Regions from separate parts of the Streptomyces sp. NPDC005784 genome, predicted to be linked through region 1. Evidence: riboswitches for the same ligand, from Rfam matches in the RefSeq annotation. Region 1 holds a riboswitch; each other region holds the start of a gene.

Region 1 (6,300 bases):
ACGGTCACCGTGGCGACCGCCGCCGTCCTCGCCGTCCTCCTCAACATCGTCGTCCGGCGCGGTGACGAACGGCTCGCCTCCGTCCGGGAGATCGCCGAGTTCGCGCAGCGCGCCGTGCTGCCCGAGCCCGCGGCGCGGATCGACGGCCTCGATGTCGCGGCCCGCTACGAGGCGGCACAGGAGGACGCGTTCATCGGCGGCGACCTGTACGCGGTGCAGGACTCCCCGTACGGCGTGCGGCTGGTCGTCGGGGACGTACGGGGGAAGGGGATGACCGCGGTGGCCGCCGTCGCCGTGGTGGTCGGCGCGTTCCGGGAGGCGGCCGAGCAGGAGGCGGTCGCACGGCGCCTGGAGCGGGCGCTGACGCGCCCGGGCACCCTGCACGAGAGCCCCGACGCGTTCGAGGAGTTCACCACCGCCGTCCTGGCGGAGATCCCGCCCGACGACGACGTCGTCCGCATCGTCAACCGCGGCCATCCGCCGCCCCTGCTCCTGCATCCGGACGGCACGCTCGTCACGCTCACCGCCGAGCCCTTCGCGCTGCCGCTCGGGATGAGCGAGCTGGGAACCTGGCCCGACCGGGCGGTGCAGAGCCGCTTTCCGCGCGGGGCGATGCTGCTCCTGCACACCGACGGGCTCTCCGAGGCCCGTGATTCGCGCGGGAAGTTCTACGATCCGGCCGCGTGGCTGGCCGGACGGGTCCTTCCCGGCCCCGAAGCGCTGCTGACCGCCCTCTCCGAGGCGGTCCGCCGGCATACGGGCGCGCCTTGACGGACGACATGGCGCTGCTCGCCGTCCGGCGCTTTTGACGCGTGCTCGTCGACGGGTGTTCGTCGAGGGGAATTCCGCAGAGCTCGGGAGGCCCTTCGCGCGCAACATGTACAGCCTTTTCAGCCGCGGTCACGAACGGTGACCGGACCGTCTCCCTCCGCATAGAAACTGACATACCGTCAAGGAAACCCGTGTCGACGGAATAAGGTCAACTCGCCCGTTTTTCACCGCTCATGACCCCAAAGTCCTGGCCAAAAGCCGTTAATGATCAGTCCGAACAGCTTGGAATTCGGTGCCTGGGTCTATTAACGTTCGATAACGCAGCGCGGTCGTTACAGCCGTCACAAGAGGTGGCTCCGTGCGCACGCGCCGAATCCCGCAAGGGAACCGGGGAACCATCAACTTGGGGTGAATCGAGCGTATTCCGCCGTGGGAACGCGGTGGCTATACGCGCGTAGGAGACCTTCCTGCTCCGAACCCGTCAGCTAACCCGGTAGGCGGCAAGGAAGCAAAGGAGTGCGCCCACGTGGCATCCGACCGGCCCGCTCAGCCGACCTCGTTCGCGCCGAATGACACGCATACCTTCGGCTACGGCAAGGACGAGGGCCCCTGGGAGGAGTGGAACCCCACCGAGGATTCCGTTCTTCCCGTCCGCGGCCGGCACCGCACGGGCAAGCAGCGCGGCGGAGGACTCGCCCGCAGCTCCACGGTTCTCGGCGTCGGCGTCATAGCCGCCGTCGGCGCGGGTGGCATCGCCAGCGCCGCGCCGGGCAAGCCGCCCGTCTCGATCTCGCTGCCCGACCTGTCGTCGGTCACCCAGTCCGCCAAGGCCCTGATATCGGACGGCGGATCCAGCGCCCCCAAGGGCTCCACGACTCCGCTCACCAGCGCCGGTCTGACCAGCGCCGACGCGGCGCAGGGTGCCACGGACGCGGGTGAGGCGCTGCGCTCCCGCATCATGCAGCAGGCCCAGTCGCAGCAGAACCAGGCCGACAGCGCCACTCAGCAGGCAGCCCAGACTGCCGCCGCCAAGAAGGCCGTCGCGCTTGCCGCCAAGCAGCAGGACGACGCGGAGGCCAAGGCCGCCGCCGCGAAGCAGAAGGCGGAGGACGCGGCCAAGGCGAAGGCCGAGACCGAGCGCCTCGCCGAGCTCGCCAAGAGCTACTCGCTGCCGACCTCCTCGTACACCCTGACCTCGCGCTTCGGCGAGGCCGGCTCCATGTGGTCCTCCGGCTACCACACCGGTCTCGACTTCGCGGCGCCCACCGGCACGCTCATCAAGGCGATCCACAGCGGCACCATCACCGAGGCCGGCTGGGCCGGATCGTACGGCTACCGCACGATCCTCACCCTCGACGACGGTACGGAGCTGTGGTTCTGCCACCAGTCGTCGATCAGTGTCAGCGTGGGCCAGAAGGTCGCCACGGGCGATGTCATCGGACGCGTGGGCGCGACGGGCAATGTCACCGGGCCGCACCTGCACCTCGAAGTGCACCCCGGCGGCGCCGCCACCGGCATCGACCCGATGGCGTGGCTCCAGAGCAAGGGCCTCAACCCCTGATCCGTACGGGCTCCTGAGCCGTATGAGCCGTACGGCGTCCGACGCGGACGGGTGTGACCCCTGACGCGTGCCGTACGCGTGTCCTCCCCGATCTCCGGCGGTCCTGACGTCATCCCCCCGACGTCAGGACCGCCGGTCATTCAGACGCGGACGCTTGCGCGCACCGGCCCGTCCCGGGTGAGTCCGGAATACGTGCATCCGGCACGGGTGTTGACGTCGTACATGACTTCTCTTCGCAAGCTCGGTTCGTCCGACCTCGAGGTCTTCCCGCTCTCCCTCGGCGGCAACGTCTTCGGCTGGACGGCCGACGAGACCCGGTCCTTCGCCGTGCTCGACGCCTACGCGGCCGCCGGCGGCAACTTCCTCGATACCGCCGACTCCTACTCGGCGTGGGTCGAGGGCAACGAGGGCGGCGAGTCCGAGACCATCATCGGCAAGTGGCTGAGGACCCGCGGCAACCGTGCGGACATCGTGGTCGCCACCAAGGTCAGCCAGCACCCCGCGTACCCGGGGCTGTCCGGTGCCAACATCAAGGCCGCGGCCGACGCGTCGCTGCGCCGCCTGGGCACCGACCACATCGACCTCTACTACACCCACTTCGACAAGCCCGAGGTGCCGGTCGACGAGATCATCGGCGCCCTCGACGAACTGGTGAGGGCCGGCAAGGTGCGGCACATCGCCGCCTCCAACATCTCGCCGGAGCGGCTCCAGGAGTCCCTGGAGTTCTCCGACCGCGAGGGCCTCGCGCGGTATGTCGCGCTCCAGCCGCAGTACAACCTGGTCTCGCGCGACACCTACGAGGGCGCCCTGCGGGACGTCGCCTCCCGGGCCGGTCTGGCCGCCGTCCCGTACTTCGCTCTCGCCTCCGGTTTCCTCACCGGCAAGTACCGCCCCGGAACGACGGTCGACTCGCCCCGGGCGGCGGGCGCGGCCAAGCACCTCGGTACGGAACGCGGGCCGCGGGTCCTCGCCGCCCTCGACGAGATCGCCGGGGCCCATGGCGTCGCGGTGCCGACGGTCGCCCTCGCCTGGCTGGCCGCACAGCCGACGGTCGGCGCGCCGATCGCCTCAGCCCGCACGGTGGAGCAGCTCCCGGCGCTGCTGGGGGTCGCGGACCTGGTGCTGACGGACGAGGAACTGACGCGGCTGTCGAAGGCCTCGGCGTAAGCAGGGGCCGTGCCGACGGCGCGACACCGCCGGTGAATGACGGTGGTGCCCCGCGCCGGGGTGGCGTCTTCCGGGCCTGCCGGGGCCGCCGTTCCGCGCCTACGTGCGGTACGGGTTGTACGCGGGATACGGAGCCGGCGCCGACGCCTGTGCCGGTGGTCCGTATGGCTGCGCGGGCGGGGCGATGTACCCGTATCCGTGGGCCGGCCAGGGCGGTGGCGCGGGCAGCGGTGTTGTCGCGCGGGCCGCGTAGGCGAGGGCCGGACGGGCGATCTCCCGGCGGCGCCACAGTTCGGCGAGCAACTCGCGCTCCCGTACGACGAAATCGGCGCCCGCCCGGCCGCTGCGCCCCCGGCGGCGCAGGAACGCGAGCGAGGTCGCGTACGCCTCGTACTCCGCCACCGAGCGTGCTGCGGTCCTCCCGAAGTGGTGGCCCGCGTACTCGCGGGCGAGCCGTCGTGCCCGCATCGAGCCGAGGGCCCACGGTTCGGTCGGGCCCAGCCACCCGGCGACGGTGTACGCGGGCAGCTCCGTGCGCACAGTGTGCAGTTCGCGCTGCCGGGTCCAGACGACCAGCCAGGTCAGCAGCCCGAACGCGGGCACCATGAACGCGGCGTACACCCCGAAGAACCCGAACTCGCCGAAGTCCGACGAGCTGTTCCAGATCGCGTGCATGCCCATCGCGAGGAGCAGTCCGGTGAGCGGGAGCAGCACACGGCGCACATGCTGGCGCTCGGCGGACAGCGCCGCGACGCCGAACCCGATGCCGGTCAGCACGGTGAACAGCGGATGCGCGAAGGGCGACATCACCACGCGGACGAAGAAGGTCGCGGCGGTGACGGAGGTGAGCCCGCTCTCCCCGCTGAGCTGGTCGGAGCCGAAGGCGGTGCCGAGGTAGAGGATGTTCTCGGTGAACGCGAAGCCGGTGGCGGTGATCCCGGCGATGACGACACCGTCGACGATCCCGGTGAAGTCCCGTCTGCGGAAGAGGAAGACCAGCAGGACGGCCGCCGCCTTCGCCGACTCCTCGACCACGGGCGCTATGACGGTGGCGCCGAGCGTGTCGGCGCTGGACGGATCCGCGGTCGCCATCGCGATCCACCGGGTCGCGAAACTGTTGGCGACGATCGCTATGAGCGCGGCCGCGCAGGCGCCCCAGGCGAAGGCGAAGAGCAGGTTGCGCCAGGGGCCCGGCTCGACCCGGTCCAGCCACCGGAAGGCGGCTACGAGCAGCGGCACGGGGAACACGGCCAGTCCGAGGCCGACCAGGAAGCCCTCGGTTCCGGTCTGTTCGCGGACGAGGGCGAGGATCACCAGACCCGACATCGAGAGCAGGGTGATCAGCGCTCCGTACCGGACCCATCTGCGCTGCCACCAGTGCGGATGTATCGGCGCACGTCCGGCGGGGCCGCCGGGCTGTGTCGGGTACGGAGGATGGATGGCCACGGCATTGACCCTAACGAGGGAGGGCGTGGCCCGCGAGAGTAACCGGAGGTCACGGGAATTCCCGTGGGACGCCGGAGGGTGTGTGCGGGTCAGTCGCCCTGAGTGTGCTGGTCTCGATGCTGTACGCGCCGGAACAGGAGGTCGTTCACCACATGACCCTTGTCCAGTCCCTGGCCCTCGAAACGGGTGAGGGGCCGGAACTCCGGACGGGGCGCGAAACCGCCGTCCGGCCGGGTGTTCTCGAAGTCGGGGTGCGCGCTCAGCACTTCGAGCATCTGTTCGGCGTACGGCTCCCAGTCCGTCGCGCAGTGCACGAGCGCGCCCGGCTCGAGACGGGTCGCGGCGAGATCCAGGAACTCCGGCTGGATCAGCCGCCGCTTGTGGTGCCGCTTCTTGGGCCAGGGGTCGGGGAAGTAGACGCGCAGGCCGTTCAGGGACGCGGGCGGGAGCATCTCGCGGAGCAGGATGATCGCGTCGCCGTTCGCGACCCGGACGTTGGTCAGGCCGCTCCGCTCGGCGAGGTTGAGCAGGTTGCCCTGGCCCGGGGTGTGCACGTCCACGGCGAGGATTCCGGTCTCCTGGTCCTCGGCCGCCATCTGCGCGGTGGCCTCTCCCATGCCGAAGCCGATCTCCAGCACGACGGGGCCGTCCGTCCCGAACAGTTCCGCCAGGTCGAGCGTCCGCTGCCCGTCGATGTCCAGGCCCCATTTGGGCCACAGCCGCTGCAACGCGTCCGCCTGCCCGGTCGTCACCCGGCTCCGCCGCGGCTGGAAGCTCCGGATCCGCCGCTCGAAGTGCGAGCCGGCGGGATCCGCCTGAGGACCGTCGGGGAAGCGGGGCCCGCCCTTGGCGCGGTGGTGACGCGGCGGGCCGTCCTCGGCGGAGGCGGGCCGGGTCTCTTCGGTGGAGTCGAGGAAGTCAGACACAGTGGGGTCGATTTTACGGGCGCCGGGGTGCGGGCCGGCCCCCTCGTGGTGGCGGGGGCCCGGGGGGAGCCCTGGTGACGCCGGGTGCCCCTGACACCTGATGCCCGTCGCTTGTCGCCGAGCGCCTGACCCTGGCGCCGGACGCCGGACGCCGGACGCCGGACGCCGGACGCCTGTCGCGGGGTGCGGGGGCCGGCCCCCTCGTGGTGGCGGGGGCCTGGGGGCAGCCCTGGTGACGCCGGGTGCCCACGACGCCTGACGCCTGTCGCGGGGTGCGTGGTGCGGGGGCCGGCCCCCTCGGGTGGCGGGGGCCTGGGGGCAGCCCTGGTGACGTCAGGTGCCCCTGTCGCCCGATGCCCGTCGATTGTCGCCGGTCGCCGAACGCCTGAACCTGGCGCCGGTCGCCGGTCGCCGGTCGCCGCTCGTCGG
Region 2 (6,300 bases), on a different contig from region 1:
CAAGAACCGGGAGGCGTTCGTACGCCGCAGCCGGCCCGCGGTGAACGGCACGACGAGGATCGCGACCCGCGAGGGACTGCTGACCCTCGCCCGGGAGTGGGGTGCGCATCCCGGCGTGATCCTCCAGGAGTACCTGCCGAGGGAGGAGGCGGAGGACTGGATCGTGCACGCCTATTTCGATGCGGACTCGGCGCCGCTCGCGATGTTCACGGGTGTGAAGGTCCGCTCCTGGCCGCCGCACGCGGGCATGACGGCGAACGCGTACGTCGTGGACAATCCGGAACTCGCGGACCTCGCCGCGCGTTTCATCAAACAGATCGGCTTCAGCGGAATCATCGACCTCGACCTGCGGTTCGACCGCCGCGACGGTCAGTACAAGCTTCTCGACTTCAACCCGCGCATGGGTGCGCAGTTCCGGCTCTTCGAGAACGAGTCGGGGATAGACGTCGTCCGTGCCATGCACTTGGACCTGACCGGGCGCGCCGTTCCCGAAGGGGAACAGCGGGCCGGTCACCGGTACATCGTGGAGAACATCGACCTGCCGGCCCTGCTCGCCTACCGGCGCAGCGGCTATACGACCCCGCACGCGCCGGCCCGCGCGAGCGGTACGGAACTGGCCTGGCTCGCGGGTGACGACCTGCGGCCGTTCTTCACGATGCTGGCGCGCTTCGTGCGGCCGGGCGCGAAGCATCTGTATCAACTGTGGCGGACCAACCGCCGCGGCAGCACCAGCAGTTCCACCGCGAAGTAGGCGTAGTACGTCCTGGGGAGGGACTTCGTGATTCATCCGGTAGCAGTCATCGGTGCGGGGCCGTTCGGCCTGTCCACCGCCGCCCATCTGCGGGCGCGTGGTGTCCCGGTGCGTGTCTTCGGCGAGCCCATGGTCAGCTGGCGCGACCACATGCCCGAGGGAATGCTCCTCAAGTCGACTCCGGCCGCCTCCAGTATCGACGCTCCGCAGCAGGGACACACGCTCGGCGACTACTGCGCCGCGGCGGGGATACCGCGCCTGGTCACGGACGAGGACATCATCCCGGTCGATACGTTCATCGCGTACGGGGAGTGGTTCCAGCAGAAGCTGCTGCCCGACCTGGAGCGGGTGCGGGTCGTGTCGATCGACCGGGCGGGCGGCCGGGAGGGGGCGGACCGGTCCGAGGGGTTCGAACTCAAGCTGGACTCGGGGGAGTTGTTCACGGCACGGGCGGTCGTGGTGGCCACCGGACTGTCCGGGCTGGCCCATCTGCCTCCCGAGCTCGCGGGCGCGGCGGCCGACGGTCCCACACCGACCGGTCCGGTGTCGCACAGCTCGCAGCAGCATGACCTGAGCCGCTTCTCCGGCAAGGAGCTGATAGTCGTCGGCGCGGGGCAGTCCGCTCTGGAGACGGCGGCGCTCGCGGCGGAGGCCGGCGCGCAGGTGCTGGTGGTGTCCCGGGGCAAGGGCGCCGTCGACTTCGGCGCGCCCCCGTGGAAGCAGCCCAAAATGCGCCCCGAGTCGCCGTTCGGGCGCGCCTGGTCCCTGTGGGCGCTGAGCTACTACCCGCAGCCCTACCGGTATCTGCCCGCCCAGGCCCGGCACTACCTGGTCCGCCGGGTGCTCGGTCCCCTCGGTGCCTGGTGGCTCCGTGACCGTTTCGAGGGCAAGGTCGCGGTCCGTGAGGTCCAGCGGATCGTCGGCGCCGGGGCGCCCGACGGCAGCCCCGTATTGACGGTGCAGACCCATGGCGGCCGGGTGGACGAGCTCTCCGCCGATCACGTGATCGCCGCGACCGGCTACCGCGTCGACATCGCCGCGATGGACTTCCTCGGGCACGAGCTCCGTGCGGAGCTGGCGGTGAGCCGCGGTACTCCCAAGCTGGGTGCCGGGTACCGGTCCTCGGTTCCCGGGTTGTACTTCACGGGTCTGCCGGCGGCGGCCTCGTACGGGCCCGTGATGCGGTTCGTGTGCGGGACGGAGTTCGCCTCCCCGCGGCTGGCCGGGCATCTGGTGGCCGCGCACGGGTGAGGTGGGGTACGGCCGAGGATGCGCGTCGCCCCGGGTGCGTGTGGCCCCCAGGGGGTGTGTGGCCGAGGGTGCGTGCGGTCGAGGGGCTGTGAGCCAAGGGGTCGGCCCCTACGGCTGCCGGCCCCTTGGCCATGCCCTCGGATCGGCGGCTGGGACTTGCCTCCGGCTGTGGGGACTTGGGGCCCGGGGCGGGTCAGCGGCGCGCTTTTACAGCGGGCTCAACAGGCATGTGTCTCCCCGGACTTGTCGATCCTCGTCGCCGGTTTCCGCAGCGGTGTGCGCCGCGCCGAGTCCGCCTGTCGCCGAGTTGGCCTGTCGCGGGGCGGTGTTGGGGTGTTGTGGTCGGTCGTGTGTGGGAAAGTCGGTGTGGGCGGAAGCGGACCTTGCGTGATCCGAAGCGGTCGCAACGCGCTTACCACCGTACGGTGAACGGCGTTGCTGACGGGATACCGGACGTCGTCCGGTTCACGCCGGGCCGATGAGTCGTTCGATCCGTATTCTTCGGATCATGGCCGCTCCGACTGCATATTCACTCATCGCCACTGACCTGGACGGAACGCTGCTGCGCGGCGACGACACACTCTCCGACCGGTCCCGGGCCGCGTTGGCGAAGGTGATCCAGGCGGGTGCCCAGCATCTCGTGGTGACGGGCCGCCCCGCACCGCGCGTGCGACCGCTCCTCGATGAACTCGGCGGTGAGGGACTGGCGGTGTGCGGGCAGGGGGCGCAGCTGTACGACGCCGGGGCGGACCGCATGCTGTGGTCGGTGACCCTGGACAGGGAACTGGCGGAGACGGCGCTCGGCAAGATCGAGGCGGAGGTCGGGCTGCTGTACGCGGCGGTCGACCAGGACGGCGTGGACGGCCTGACGCTCATCGAGCCGGGGTATGTGATGCCGCATCCGACCCTGCCGGCGGTGCGGGTGCCACGTCGGGACGACCTCTGGACGGAGCCGATCAGCAAGGTGTTGCTACGTCACCCGTCCATGTCCGACGACGAGTTGGCGTCCGCTGCGCGGGGAGTGGTCGGTTCACTGGCGACGGTCACCATGTCCGGGCCCGGCACCGTCGAACTCCAGCCATGTGGGGTGACCAAGGCGACGGGACTTGCTCTCGCGGCCGCGCACCTCGGTCTCACCCCGGCCGCGACGCTCGCCTTCGGCGACATGCCCAACGACATCCCGATGTTCGACTGGGCCGCCCGCGGTGTGGCGATGGCCAACGCCCACCCGGAACTGAAGGCGGTGGCCGACGAGGTCACCCTGTCGAACGAGGACGACGGAATCGCGGTGGTCCTGGAGCGCCTCTTCGGCTTCTAGCAGTGGCAACGCACCCGTCGGCGGCACCGAGAAGGTGCCGCCGACGGGTGCGGTCGAAGCCGAGGGTGTGATCAGTAGGCGCCGTTGACGTTGTCGATGGAGCCGTAGGTCTTGGCCGCGTAGTTGCAGGCGGCGGTGATGTTCGCGACCGGGTCGTAGATGTTCATCGACGTTCCGGCGACGTGGAAGGCCTGGAACGTGGGGTCGATGACCTGGAGCAGGCCCTTGGAGGGGATGCCCGCGGCGGCGTTGGAGTCCCAGTTGTTGATGGCGTTGGGGTTGCCGGAGGACTCGCGCATCACGTTGCGGTAGATGCCGTCGTAGCTGCCCGGTATGCCCGCCTTGGCCATGACGTCCAGGGACTGCTTGATCCAGCCGTCGAGGTTGTTGGCGTAGGTCTTGACGGAGGCCTGGGTGGCGGTGGCCACCTTGGACTTGGCGACGGCCGGGGTCGCGTTCGCCGTCGTGCGCACGACCGTCGACTTCAGCTTCTTCGTGCCCACGGTCAGCTTCAGGCCCGGACGGATCAGGGCCGGGTTGCCGCCGATGACCGCGCGGTTCGCCGCGTACAGCTTCTTCCAGCCACCGCTCTCGGGGTGCTTCTGAGCCACCTTGGACAGGGTGTCGCCCGCGACCACCTTGTAGGTGATGAGCTGCACGTTGGGGATCACCGCGGTGTGGGCGGCCTTCGTGAGCTGGGGGGCCTGCGCCGGGGTCGCGGCGTGGGCGCCGGTCGCGCTCACGAGCGGGAGGGCGAGGGCGATGCCGCCCGTTCCCGCGGCGATCATGCCCCGGGTGATGACGTTGGTCTTCGTGCGGCGGTGCTTGCCTCGTACGGGCATGACGAATTTCCTCTCCGACGCCTGCGAGGTGAGCTGTCGGGTTCGGGCGGGAGATGCCCGGCCGCGTTTTGGGCGCGGCTTCACCCCTAGCCGGTCCGGTGCGTCCGGATCGGCGGCTTACCTGTGGTTCCCCCGCTCCTGCCGTGCGTGGGTGGGTGGGTTTCCGGGCGGCGGCAGGATTTGGCGATCCGCCCGGGATCGACGAGAACGTATGCGAGAGCACATGTCCGGAACAAGGCCAGATTTGGCTGCGAAGATCGCTTTCACCTGGTTAGGGCACGGGGAAAAAGTCCGATTGCACCGGAATTGGATCCTCAACTTGCCTTTGGCAAAGGGGTTGGTCGGGAGGGGGCGCGAGGTGGTGCCGCGGCTCGCTGGTGACCCAATTCACGAGACCAAGGGTCATCAAGGCGGCATGCAAGGCAATTCGGGCATTGCGCTTCCGATGGCAGGGGGACGTCGGCCCCCGAAGGGCGCCGAGCGGCCCCTCGCGCAGCGAGATTTGTGGCGCGGGACACGTGGGGGAGCGCGGCCCGTACGGGGCCGCCGGAGCGCCGACCGGGCGCGGGCCCAGCCCGTCGGACGCGGGCCGAGCCGAGCGGACGCGAGCCGAGCCGGGCCATTCGGAGCGGGCTGCGGCGAGCGCGGGCCGAGTCCGGTGGTGGCGGATCGAGTCCCGGCGAACAGGGCGAAGTGCGTTCCGTGGCACCGGTGTTCGGCGTGCAGGCGGTGTCGCGGCCCACCCGGACCAGCGCGGACCGGCGCGGGCGTGCGCGTGTGCGGGGAGCCCGTGCGGGGGCCGAGCGAGGGTGAACTCCCGTCCCTGTAAGCCCTGTCGGCCAGGCCTTGTCGGCCAGGTGTCGGCCAGGTGTCGGCCAGGCCTTGTCGGTCAGGCTCTATCAGCCGGAGGTGCGCGGGATTCTCTTCTCCCAGGTTCGGTGGAAGACGACCTCGTCGCCGTCCCTGCAGACGAGCTCGTCGGTCGTGATGAAGTCCCCCGCGTCGCAGGTGATGGCGGAGACCGTCTCGACGCGGGCGTCCCACGGCAGGTCCGGGCGGTGCAGGCGGATCGACCAGGTCGAGCGGGCGCGGGCGGACAGCGGGTCCGACTCGTCGATCGTGTACGTCTCCCGCGCCTCCTCCGTGCATTCGAGGCCGTCGGGGTACACGCGGGTGCCGCCGTGGCCCGGGTCCACCTCCAGGCGCCAGGTGCCCGCGGCCACGTCACGCAGGACCAGGCGTTCCGGGCAGGGCTCGTCCAGGGTCGCGGAGACGGTCACGCCGAGGGGTTCGGACTCCTCCGGTTCCTCGAAGGTGATCGAGGGGTCCGACTCCGTTGTCCGTACGGGGAGTTCCAGGGTGCTGCCGATCGGGTCCAGGGTGAAGCCCGCCTCCGAGCCCGGCTGGGGCCAGATCCACGGCCAGTACGCGGAGGAGACGCCCAGGCGGATGCGGTGGCCCGCCGGGAACGCGTAGCCGATGCCGTTCAGGTCGAACACCACGTGCTCCGTAGTACCCGGTTTCCAGGGAACGGCCTGGTCGCGGCCTTGGCGCGCTGACAGGTTCAGGGCACCTCGGGTGACGAGCGTGGACGCTCCGTCCGGGGCGACGTCGCACAGCCGGGCGATCACCTGGCCCCTGGGCGACCCGGACGTCAGCCGCAGATTGACCCGTGGGCGGCCCAGCACCCAGGTCTCCTCCGCCACCTCGAACTCGAAGCAGGCCGACCGGGCGTCCTCCTCCCGCTGGTCCGGCGGCAGGTCGGCGTCGTTGCCGAAGGGGAAGAAGCGGCCCGCGTCGACCCCCGTGTGCTGCGGGGAGCGCACCAGGATCGGGGCGCCCTGGAGCGCGTACGCGACCGGGGTCACCGAGGGCGAGGGCCAGCCCGGGTCGCCCACCCAGCGGCCGGGGAGCTCTCCGTACACGGTCGCCGGAGGGTGCGCGTCCATCACGTACGAGCGCAGAAGGGGGACGGAGAGCGCGTCCGTCTCCTCGTCCCGGAGCCAGTGGTCCCACCAGCGCAGTGTCTCCTGGAGGAAGCCGATCGCCGGTCCGGGCGGCAGGACCCGGTCCGGGTACTGGTGCGACCAGGGGCCGATGAGGCCTCGTACGCGATCCGGTGGCAGGTTCTCCACCAG
Region 3 (6,300 bases), on a different contig from region 1:
GCCAGGGCTGGTCCGGGTCGGCGGGCACATCGAGACCGAGTACCTGTCCGGCACGGAGCGCCACCCGGGTGTGCCCCTCGGGCGAGAGGTGCAGACGGTCGCCGTCCCAGGCGCGGCGGTCCTGGATCGTCTTCAGGGACCAGAGGTCGAGGACGGGACAGCCGTAGCGGTCCGCGATGGCCCGTACATGTCCGTTGTAGGTGGCGATCTTGCCGCGCAGATGCTTGAGCACGGGGACGCCGCGGGTGTCGAAGCCGGTGGTCACCATGACGGTGCCGACGGCGGAGGTGAGGTCGGCGATCGCGCGCTCGAAGCGCTCCGCGACCTCGTCGGGGTCGGTGCCGGGGCGGATGATGTCGTTGCCGCCCGCGCAGAACGAGACCATGTCCGGGCCGAGTTCCTTGGCCCTCTGGAGCTGGGACTCGACGATCTGGTCGAGCAGTTTGCCGCGCACCGCGAGATTGGTGTAGTTGAAATCGCCCTCGGGTCGCCGGTCGGCGAGAAGTACCGCGAACCGGTCGGCCCAACCGACGAACGCCCCGTCGGGCCCAGGGTCGCCGACGCCCTCGGTGAAGCTGTCCCCCACCGCCACGTACGACCCGATCACTGATCTGTTGTCATTCTTCGAATCGTCTGCCACATCGGCCCATGATTCACCTTTGGATGTGAGCTACGCGACCGTAGGGAAGGGTTGACGGACGGTGAGATAAGCCACTCGCCAAGCATTGGTCAACTCTGGAATAGGGCTCGGAGCAAGGGTGTTGAAGCAGCGATCACCGACATGCCGCGGAAATCGCGGGGAATCGCTCGGCGGCAGTCACGCGCCTTGCTCGACCACGGTCACGTGCCTCGCGGCGGGAAACACCGAAGGCCGGACCCCGGGGATCATGGGGTCCGGCCTTCGGATGCAGTCCTGCCGTCAGGAGCAGGGCAAGCGTCCGGAGCTCAGGGTGAGGCGTCAGCCGACGGCGACACCGTGCGAGCGCAGGTACGCGACCGGGTCGACGTCGGAGCCGTAGTCCGGCGTCGTGCGGATCTCGAAGTGCAGGTGCGGTCCGGTGACATTGCCGGTCGCGCCGGAGAGGCCGAGCTGCTGGCCCTCGGTCACGGTCTGCCCCGCCGAGACGGACAGGGACGACATGTGGGCGTACTGGGAGTACTTGCCGTCGGCGTGCTGTATGACGACCTGGTTGCCATAGGCACCGCCCCAGCCCGCGGAGACGACGGTGCCCGCCGCTATGGACTTGATCGTGGTGCCGGTCGGGACCACGAAGTCCACGCCCGTGTGGTAGCCGCTGGACCACATGCTGCCCGCCACCTTGTAGCCGGTACCGACCGTACTGCCCTCGACCGGCAGGGTGTAGCCGGAACCGCTCTCGGCGGAAGCGGTGTTGGAGGCAGCCGTGTCGCTGGCCGGGGTCGCCCGGTCGGTCTTCGCCGCCGAGGTCGTCGTCCGGGTGGCCGAGTGGGCGGCGCCGGCGAAGGCGGCCTTCTTGCCGAGCGACAGCTTCAGACCGGGGTGGATCAGCGACGGGTCGCTGCCGATGGCGGAGCGGTTGTCGGAGTAGATCTTCTTCCAACCGCCGGTGACGTTCTGCTCGTCGGCGATCTTCGAGAGATAGTCGCCGGACCTCACCGCGTACGTCTTCGTCGTGGCGGACTTCTTGGCGACGGGAGCGGCGGTCGCGGCCTTCTCGACGTGCTGCGCGACGGCGGTGGCCGGGGTCGCGGCGTGGGCACCCGTGGCGCCCATCAGAGGCAGCGCGAGCGCCGCGCCACCGGTTCCGGCCACGGCGATCGAGCGGGTGAAACGCAAGGACTTGGGACGGCGGTGCTTACCCTTGGCGGGCATGACGATTTCCTCTCCGGCGCCTGCGGGGTGAGCTGTCGGGTGCGGGCTGGAGATGCCCGGCCGCGGTGCTGCGCGGCTGTACCCCTAGCCTGTTCCGGAGACCGGATCAGGCACGGAACCTGTGGGTCCCCCGCTCCTGCCGTGTACGGGTGAGTGTGCGGATTCCGGGCGGCGGCAGGATTGGGCGTCCGTCCGGATTGAGGCAGAACGTAAGCGAGATGAGAGCGCGTCGACAACCGTGCGCTTTGTCCGTGCGCTCACCTTTCTTGATCCATGGGGGAATTGCCGTCACCCTCTGTGGAATGACGATCTTTCGGACCTCTCAACCGGCCCGGAAACGCGGGCGGGTTGAGAAATGAGGACGGCAACGCATCGTCACGAATATGACGCTCCTCACGCGACTCGACCCAGGGTGCTTTATTCCAGGGCCAGTTGTAACGAAGGCGCCAATTGGGACAGAACAGCCAGATACGACGTGAATGGATAACCGTCACATCCGGGCCTCCGTGCCGGTCGGCACGCAAAACGGCACGCAGCAATGCCGCACATCGGCGCAATTCAACCTGCCGAATCCGTACGGCCGGGCCAGGCGGCCGACTCCCTGGCAAATTCGAACATACGTGCCCAACGAGCTGTGTCATCGAGGGCGTCCCGCCTGGTAGACGACCCCTGTGGACAACTCATTGCCTCAGGAACCCATGTCGTATCGTCGAGAGCGCGAGCCGGACACAACTGCCGACGAGCGATGCCGAGTCCAGCCCGGCGACGCCGGCGGCCGAATGGGAGGAGCCCCCGTGACGCAGCAGGTCCCGTCGACCGAGCCCGATCTCGGCGGAGTGCGCAACTTCCGCGACGTGGGCGGCCTGCCCACCGCGGACGGCCGGCGAGTGCGCTACGGGCACCTGTTCCGCAGCGGCCACCTCGCTCACGCCACGGACGAGGACGCCGCGTTCCTCGCCTCCCTGGGACTCCACACGATCTTCGACTTCCGCAATGCCGCGGACCAGAAGATGGAGGGCCCGGACGTCGAACTGCCGGGCGTACGGAACGTGAATCTTCCGCTGACCGACCCGGCGGACGGCAGCGAGTTCTGGAAGATGGTCCGCGACGGCGATCTCGACCAGCTGCGCGCGATCCTCGGCGACGGCAAGGCCGCGAACCGGATGATCCACTCCTACCGCACGATCATCAAGGAGCGCACGGCCGAGCACTCCCAGGTGCTGCACGCGCTGGCCGAGGACAGTGTGCCCGCGCTGATGCACTGCGCGGCCGGCAAGGACCGCGCCGGGCTGTCCATCGCCATCACCCTCCTCGCCCTCGGCGTCGAGCGCGACGCGATCGTGGCCGACTACCTGGAGTCGAACGCCGCGCACCGCCGCTACAAGGTGCGCCGCAGCAACACCTCGGCCTCCGCGTACTCCCCCGAGGTCATGGAACTGCTCAGCCCGCTCTTCGACGCACGCGCCGAGTATCTGACGGCCGCGTTCGAGACGATCGAGGAGACCTGGGGCAGCGTCGACGCCTACCTGGAGCAGGGGCTGGGGATGACGCCGGAGCTGCGGGAGCGCCTGCGCGAGCGGCTGCTGGACTGAGCCGCTCGCCCGGGCTGCGGTTTCTAAGCGTTCCGGTGGTGGTTCTACTGGTTCTTCGCGCCCAGCGTGAAGAGCAGGTAGATGAAGGCCGCGAAGAGGTGGCCGACGGCGACGTAGATGATCAGCCGCACCCACAGGGCGCGCGGGAACTTCTCCTCCATGGACCGCCGGCGGGGTTCTGTGGGTTCGGTCATGACGTCTCTCCCGAGGTGGGGTGGCCCGTCGCCGGGCCGAGGCACAGCGCGGCGACGGGACTCTGCAGCAGGGTGTGTACGAAGAGGAGCTCGGCTCCGTCGCGCTCGACGGCGGCGATGCGGTGCGGGGTCAGCGAGTCGAAGTGGGCGCTGTCCCCCGGCGCGAGGACGTGCGCGGTGTCTCCGAGGCGCAGCCTGAGCCGCCCCTGGAGGACGTACAGCCACTCCTCGCCCGGATGGACGCGCACGATGTCGCCCTGTGAGCCGGACGGGACGTGCACGCGCAGCGCCTGCATGCCTCGCCCCGCGGCACCGGCCTGCCAGTAGGTCCAGCCGCCCGCCGGGGCCGGTTGCATGTCGGCGGCCCGCACGATCGCGTCACGGTCGGCGACCGTCTCACCGAGCAGTTCGGAGACCGTCGTACCGTAGACACGGGCCAGCGTGAGCAGCATCGGCAGCGAGGGCTGGCGCTGCCCGGTCTCCAGACGGGAGAGGTGGGCGGGCGAGAGCCCGGCCGCGCGGGCGGCGGCCTCCAGCGTGAGGGACGCGTTGCGGCGCAGCGCGCGGAGCTGGGGCGCGACGGCGTGCAGCTCGGCGGACGGCTCGTCGGCCGCCCCTGGATCCACAGGGCTCATATGACCATTGAGCCCGATGATTACCTCTGGGGCAATTTTCTTGCCCCAGAGGCAAAGAGCCCGACGGTGTCGACGCCGGGTCCTCGGCAGCGTCGACGCCGCATCCAGACCCGCGTCGACGCCGCGCCCGCACCCGAGTCGGCGCGGCGCCCGCGTCCACGCCGCGACGGCAGCGGCCCGCCGGAGCGGCCGGGTCTCAGCGGTTCGCCACCGCCTGTTTCACCAGGGTCTTGCCGAAGTCCCACATCAGCCCGCCGCCGCTGTGCGCGTCCTCCATCACCGCGGTGAAGGCCTCCACGAACCGGTCGACGTCCTGCTGGTCGATGACCAGCGGCGGGATCAGCTTGATCACCTCCAGGTGGTCGCCGGAGACCTGGGTGAGGATGCGGTGCCTCTGGAGCAGCGGGACGACGACCATCTGCGCGAAGAGGCCCTTGCGCGCGGCCTGCAGCATGGTCCAGCGGCCGCGCAGCTTGAGCGACGTGGGCCGGCCGAACTCGATGCCGATCATCAGACCCCGGCCGCGTACGTCGCTGAGCAGCTCGTACCGGTCGACCAGGGCCGCCAGCCGGGACTTCAGCTGTTCCCCGGTGATCCGCGCGTTGGCGACGATCTGCTCGTTCTCCATCACGGAGAGCACCGCGAGCCCCGCCGCCATGGCCTGCGCGTTGGAACCGAAGCTCGCCGAGTGCACGAGGACCCGGTCCATGGAGGAGTAGACCTTCTTGAAGATCCAGTCCTTGCCGAGCGTCGCGCCGACCGGCACATAGCCCCCGGAGAGCGCCTTGGCCACGCACACGAGGTCCGGTTCGACCCCTTCCTCGTGCTGGTAGGCGTAGAAGTCCCCGGTGCGGCCGAGGCCGGTCTGCACCTCGTCCGCGATGAGCAGGGCCTTGTGCCGGTGCAGCAACTCCTGGGCGGCGCGCAGATATCCGGGCGGGGACTCGTGGACGCCCTTGCCCTGGATCGGCTCCACGATCAGCGCGGCGACGTCGCCCTTCTTCAACTCCCTTGCCAGGGCGTCGAGATCGCCCAGCGGGACGGCCGTGTCGGGCAGCAGCGGGGCGAAGCCGTCACGGAAGCCGTCCTCGCCGTTCACGGACAGGGATCCGGTGGTCAGGCCGTGGAAGGCGTGCGAGCAGTACAGAACGCGCGGCCTGCCGGTGGCGTACCGGGCGAACTTCAGCGCGGTCTCGACCGCCTCCGTCCCGCTGTTGCCGAAGAACACCCGGTCCAGATGCGGGCTGTGGGCGAGCAGGCGTTCCGCGAGCAGGCCAGGCAGCGGCTGGCAGTCGAAGCGGGTGAGGTCGGCGAGCGAGGCGTCGAGGACGTCGTGCAGCGCGCGCCGGACGACGGGGTGGTGGCGGCCGAGGCCCATCACCCCGAACCCGGCGAGCATGTCCAGGTAGTCGTTGCCGTCGGCGTCCCAGAAGTGCGCGCCCTCGGCCCGCTCGTACACCTTGTCGAAGCCGATGGTGTGCAGCATGCGCGGGAGCTGGTGGTTCAGGTATTTCGTGTGCAGTTCGTAGCGCTCGGCTCCGCGCTCGGCGAGGAGTGCGCCGAGGTCGAACTCCCCCTTCTCCGCAGGGTCGGTCATTCCTGTTTCTCCTTGGACGACTCATCCTCGGCCGGCCGGTCGGCGGCCTTCGACAGCTCGTACGCGGTCTTGGCCCGCTCGTCCCTGATCGCCAGGCCGGCGCTGATCCGCCCGGCGATCTCGACGGGTGTGAGCCCGATGTCGGCCAGCACCTCGGCCCGCTTGGCATGCGCGAGGAACTGCTCCGGGATGCCGAACCTCCGTACGGGCACGTCGACTTCGGCGTCCCCGAGGGCCAGCGCGACCGCCGCGCCGACGCCCGAGGCCCGGCTGTTGTCCTCGACGACTGCGACGAGCCGGTGCTCGGCGGCGAGGTGGGGCAGCGCCGGGTCGACGGGCTTGACCCAGCGCGGGTCGACGACTGTGCAGCCGATGCCCCGGGCCTCCAGGAGGTCGGCGGTCTGGAGGCAGACCGGCGCCATGACGCCCA
Region 4 (3,075 bases), on a different contig from region 1:
CACGCGTCCGCGTGAAGTGGTGGTGGAGGCGGTGGGCACGCGTCCGCGTGAGGCGGTGGGCACGGGTCCGCGTGAAGTGGTGGTGGAGGCGGTGGGCACGCGTCCGCGTGAGGCGGTGGGCACGGGTCCGCGTGAAGTGGTGGCGGAGGCGGTGGGCACGCGTCCGCGTGAGGCGGTGGTCGAGGCGGCGGGCACGGGTGCGCGTCCGTTGCGGCAGGGCTTCGTCACCAACGCGCTCAACCCGAAGGCGCCCATCACCTTCCTCAGCCTCCTGCCGCAGTTCGTGCCCGCGGGCAGCCCCGCGATGCCGCGGACGCTGCTGCTGGCGCTGATCGTGGTCGTTCTCGCCCTGGTGTGGTTCCCGGCCGTCGCGCTGCTGGTGGACCGGCTCGGACGATGGCTGCGCGGGCCGCGTGCCGCACGCGCCGTGGAGGCGGTCATGGGCGGCGCCCTCACCGTTCTGGGCGTCGTCCTGCTGCTGGAGCCTCTGAGGAGCTGAGACGGCGCTGCACGAGCCGGGGCAGCAGCCCCCACAGCGCCAGACAGACGGCCAGGGTGCCCGCCCCTGCCGCGATGCCCGCGGCGCGCCCCAGCGTCACGTCCACGACGAGCAGCACCGAACCGGCGAACGCCAGCGTCAGCACGTACAGGCCGATGGTGGCCAGCCGTGAGGAGACCCGCACGATGGTGGGTTTGGCGTTCCGCTGGAACAGCGACCGGTGCAGTGCGGCGGGGGCCGTGAAAAGGGCGGCGGCCAGTACCGCCAGCAACAGCGTGACCACGTAGGTCGCGCGCTGCACGGTGTCCAGAGCGGGGAAACGCTGGGTGAAGGCGAGCGTCAGCAGAAAGGCGAAGAGGATCTGCACCCCCGTCTGGGTGACGCGCAGTTCCTGGAGCAGTTCGGCGAAATTGCGGTCCGCCCGTTCGAGGGGTGTCTCGTCGCGGCCGGACGTCCGCTCGTCCGGGGACGGGTCGCTTCGCGCGGACGTCTCGTTCCGGGACGTGTGGGCCGGGTCGGGGGTCATGGGGAACGAGTAACCACTCCGGCCCGTGTTGCACACGATTCACGCGCTGCGTGTCCCCGGGGGCGGCGGCACGCGTCACGCGCCGCCGCCCCGGGGGACAGGGTCAGCTGACCCTGCCGTACCAGACGCTTCTGGTCCAGATCTTCTCGAGCTTCACCACTTCCCCGGTCTTCGGGGAGTGCCAGATCTTTCCCTTCCCGGCGTAGATGCCGACGTGGTACACGTTCCGGCCCGAGTGGAAGAACACGAGGTCACCGGCCTTGCGGTGCGAGGCCGAGACATGGTGCGTCTTGTTGTACTGCGCCGCGGCCGTACGGGGCAGCTTCTTGCCTGCCTTCTTGTACGAGTAGAGCGTGAGCCCGGAGCAGTCGAAGCGGTGCGGTCCCGTGGCGCCCCACTGGTACGGGGAGCCGTGCTTGGACGCGGCGACCTGGAGTGCCCTCGTCGCAGGCGTGGCCGCCTCGGCGTCGGGTGCGACGCCGGGGACCACGAGGCTGCCGCCCACGGCGGCAAGAGTGAGCGCCGAGGCCGTACCGGCCCGGGTCCACAGCGACGGGACACGATTGAGCGCAGTCATGCGCAACCCTTCGTCAGCCGCCTGTGAAGGATGACCTGTCGGATTCGGGCTGGCGAAGTTGCCCGGCCGCAGCTGCGGCTTCACCCCAAGGACCGTCCGGAACTGTTCCGGCGACCCGTCTAGCTGGGTCCTCCACTCCTGCCGATGCACATCTGTCGACCGGTCATCCGGGCGGCGGCAGGACTCGGCGTCCGCCCGGACCGCCCCGCCGTTGTGGCGGGGGCTTGTCGTCGGAAGGGATCTTCACTCATGAGTGTCGGAAAAACCGAGCGGAACCGGCGTTTTGTGGGCTTACTCACCACTCACCCGTTCGGGTGGACACCCCTCTGTTCGAGGGGGTGTTGGAGACATCGACGAGGCCCGCACCTGCGGTGAAGGGTGTCATCCCGCCTTTCTGGTCCGCGTGTTGCGCAACTTGGAGGGGTCGCAGAAAGGATCGTTCACTACGCCATCGGGGGGTACACCATCCGGTCCGTTTGAGTCCCGGGCCGGACACCGCGGAGGTGCGGCGCGTACCGGCTCCCGGGTGTGGTTCCGTCAACTGCCGGACCCGGGCGGCACGGTGACCCGGGCCGCCCGCCGCTCTCCGTCGAGAACCCGCAGGGCCTGGGCCAGTGTCGGGGCTTGCACCTCGCTCTCGCCCCGCTGGTGCATCAGGGTGAGAGCGTCCCGCAGGGCCGCCGCTTTGCCGACCAGTGCCTGAGCCGCCCTCAGGCCGCGATAGGTGTCCCCGGGACGGGACGGGTTGATACGGCCGACCAGGTCGACCACGTCGAGGTAGCGGTCGATCAGCTCGGCCTCGGCACGGGTCAGCGCGGGCAGCGGGGGGAGGTCCGGGATCATCGGCCGTTCACCTCGCGCCGGGCGTCTCGCGCGAGGCCCGGCGGCTCGGGACGATCCGGTCGATCAGCCCGTAGGCCAGCGCCGCCGGAGCGTCGAGGATCTTGTCCCGCTCGATGTCCGCGGCGACCTGCTCCGGGCTCTGTCCCGTGTGCCGTACGAGCATCTCCTCGAGGATCTCGCGGGTGCGCACCAACTCCTCGGCCTGGATGACCAGATCGCTCGTCTGCCCCTGGATCGGCTCCGGCACCGACGGCTGGTGGAGGAGGACGCGGGCTCCCGGGAGGGCGAGTCGCTTGCCCCGAGTGCCGCCGGCCAGCAGGACGGCCGCGGCCGACGCCGCCTGGCCGAGGCAGATGGTCTCGACGTCGCAGGTGACGAACTGCATCGTGTCGTAGATCGCGGTCATCGCGCTGAAGGAGCCGCCCGGGGAGTTGACGTAGAGCGAGATGTCCTGCTCGGGCGCCTGGTGTTCGAGGTACATGAACTGCGCCGTCACATCGTTCGCCGAGGTGTCGTCGATCGGCGTCCCGAGGAACACGATCCGCTCACTGAGCAGCTTCGAATACGGGTCCGACGTCTGGTACCCCGTGCTGGTGCGTTCGGTGATTTCGGGCAGGACATAGCGGGCGG

Evidence for each region. A riboswitch is a leader RNA that binds a small molecule or an ion and turns the genes downstream of it on or off. The one in region 1 is predicted to bind cyclic di-AMP.
Region 2: it holds a riboswitch for cyclic di-AMP, as region 1 does, so the genes downstream of both, ACFYR3_RS20160 (LysM peptidoglycan-binding domain-containing protein) here and ACFYR3_RS34035 (M23 family metallopeptidase) in region 1, are expected to answer to the same signal.
Region 3: it holds a riboswitch for cyclic di-AMP, as region 1 does, so the genes downstream of both, ACFYR3_RS23650 (peptidoglycan DD-metalloendopeptidase family protein) here and ACFYR3_RS34035 (M23 family metallopeptidase) in region 1, are expected to answer to the same signal.
Region 4: it holds a riboswitch for cyclic di-AMP, as region 1 does, so the genes downstream of both, ACFYR3_RS33410 (C40 family peptidase) here and ACFYR3_RS34035 (M23 family metallopeptidase) in region 1, are expected to answer to the same signal.

The regions. Positions count from the first base shown of each region.
Region 1 is NZ_JBIAIQ010000030.1:83,810-90,109, forward strand. It holds partial or broken gene ACFYR3_RS34030 (PP2C family protein-serine/threonine phosphatase) at 1-809, shown strand, start outside; cyclic di-AMP (ydaO/yuaA leader) riboswitch at 1,129-1,286, shown strand; gene ACFYR3_RS34035 (M23 family metallopeptidase) at 1,298-2,332, shown strand; gene ACFYR3_RS34040 (aldo/keto reductase) at 2,555-3,499, shown strand; gene ACFYR3_RS34045 (PrsW family intramembrane metalloprotease) at 3,599-4,945, opposite strand; gene trmB (tRNA (guanosine(46)-N7)-methyltransferase TrmB) at 5,035-5,871, opposite strand.
Region 2 is NZ_JBIAIQ010000011.1:173,018-179,317, forward strand. It holds gene ACFYR3_RS20145 (ATP-grasp domain-containing protein) at 1-751, shown strand, start outside; gene ACFYR3_RS20150 (FAD-dependent oxidoreductase) at 779-2,002, shown strand; gene ACFYR3_RS20155 (HAD family hydrolase) at 2,511-3,320, shown strand; gene ACFYR3_RS20160 (LysM peptidoglycan-binding domain-containing protein) at 3,392-4,162, opposite strand; cyclic di-AMP (ydaO/yuaA leader) riboswitch at 4,166-4,326, opposite strand; gene ACFYR3_RS20165 (CocE/NonD family hydrolase) at 5,062-6,300, opposite strand, start outside.
Region 3 is NZ_JBIAIQ010000015.1:77,128-83,427, reverse strand. It holds gene ACFYR3_RS23655 (SGNH/GDSL hydrolase family protein) at 1-607, opposite strand, end outside; gene ACFYR3_RS23650 (peptidoglycan DD-metalloendopeptidase family protein) at 959-1,852, opposite strand; cyclic di-AMP (ydaO/yuaA leader) riboswitch at 1,857-2,014, opposite strand; gene ACFYR3_RS23645 (tyrosine-protein phosphatase) at 2,647-3,444, shown strand; gene ACFYR3_RS23640 (DUF6126 family protein) at 3,489-3,605, opposite strand; gene ACFYR3_RS23635 (helix-turn-helix domain-containing protein) at 3,635-4,273, opposite strand; gene ACFYR3_RS23630 (aspartate aminotransferase family protein) at 4,470-5,870, opposite strand; gene dxs (1-deoxy-D-xylulose-5-phosphate synthase) at 5,867-6,300, opposite strand, start outside.
Region 4 is NZ_JBIAIQ010000029.1:74,667-77,741, reverse strand. It holds partial or broken gene ACFYR3_RS33420 (LysE family translocator) at 1-499, shown strand, start outside; gene ACFYR3_RS33415 (DUF6328 family protein) at 453-1,025, opposite strand; gene ACFYR3_RS33410 (C40 family peptidase) at 1,129-1,602, opposite strand; cyclic di-AMP (ydaO/yuaA leader) riboswitch at 1,606-1,792, opposite strand; gene ACFYR3_RS33405 (hypothetical protein) at 2,140-2,445, opposite strand; gene ACFYR3_RS33400 (ATP-dependent Clp protease proteolytic subunit) at 2,453-3,075, opposite strand, start outside.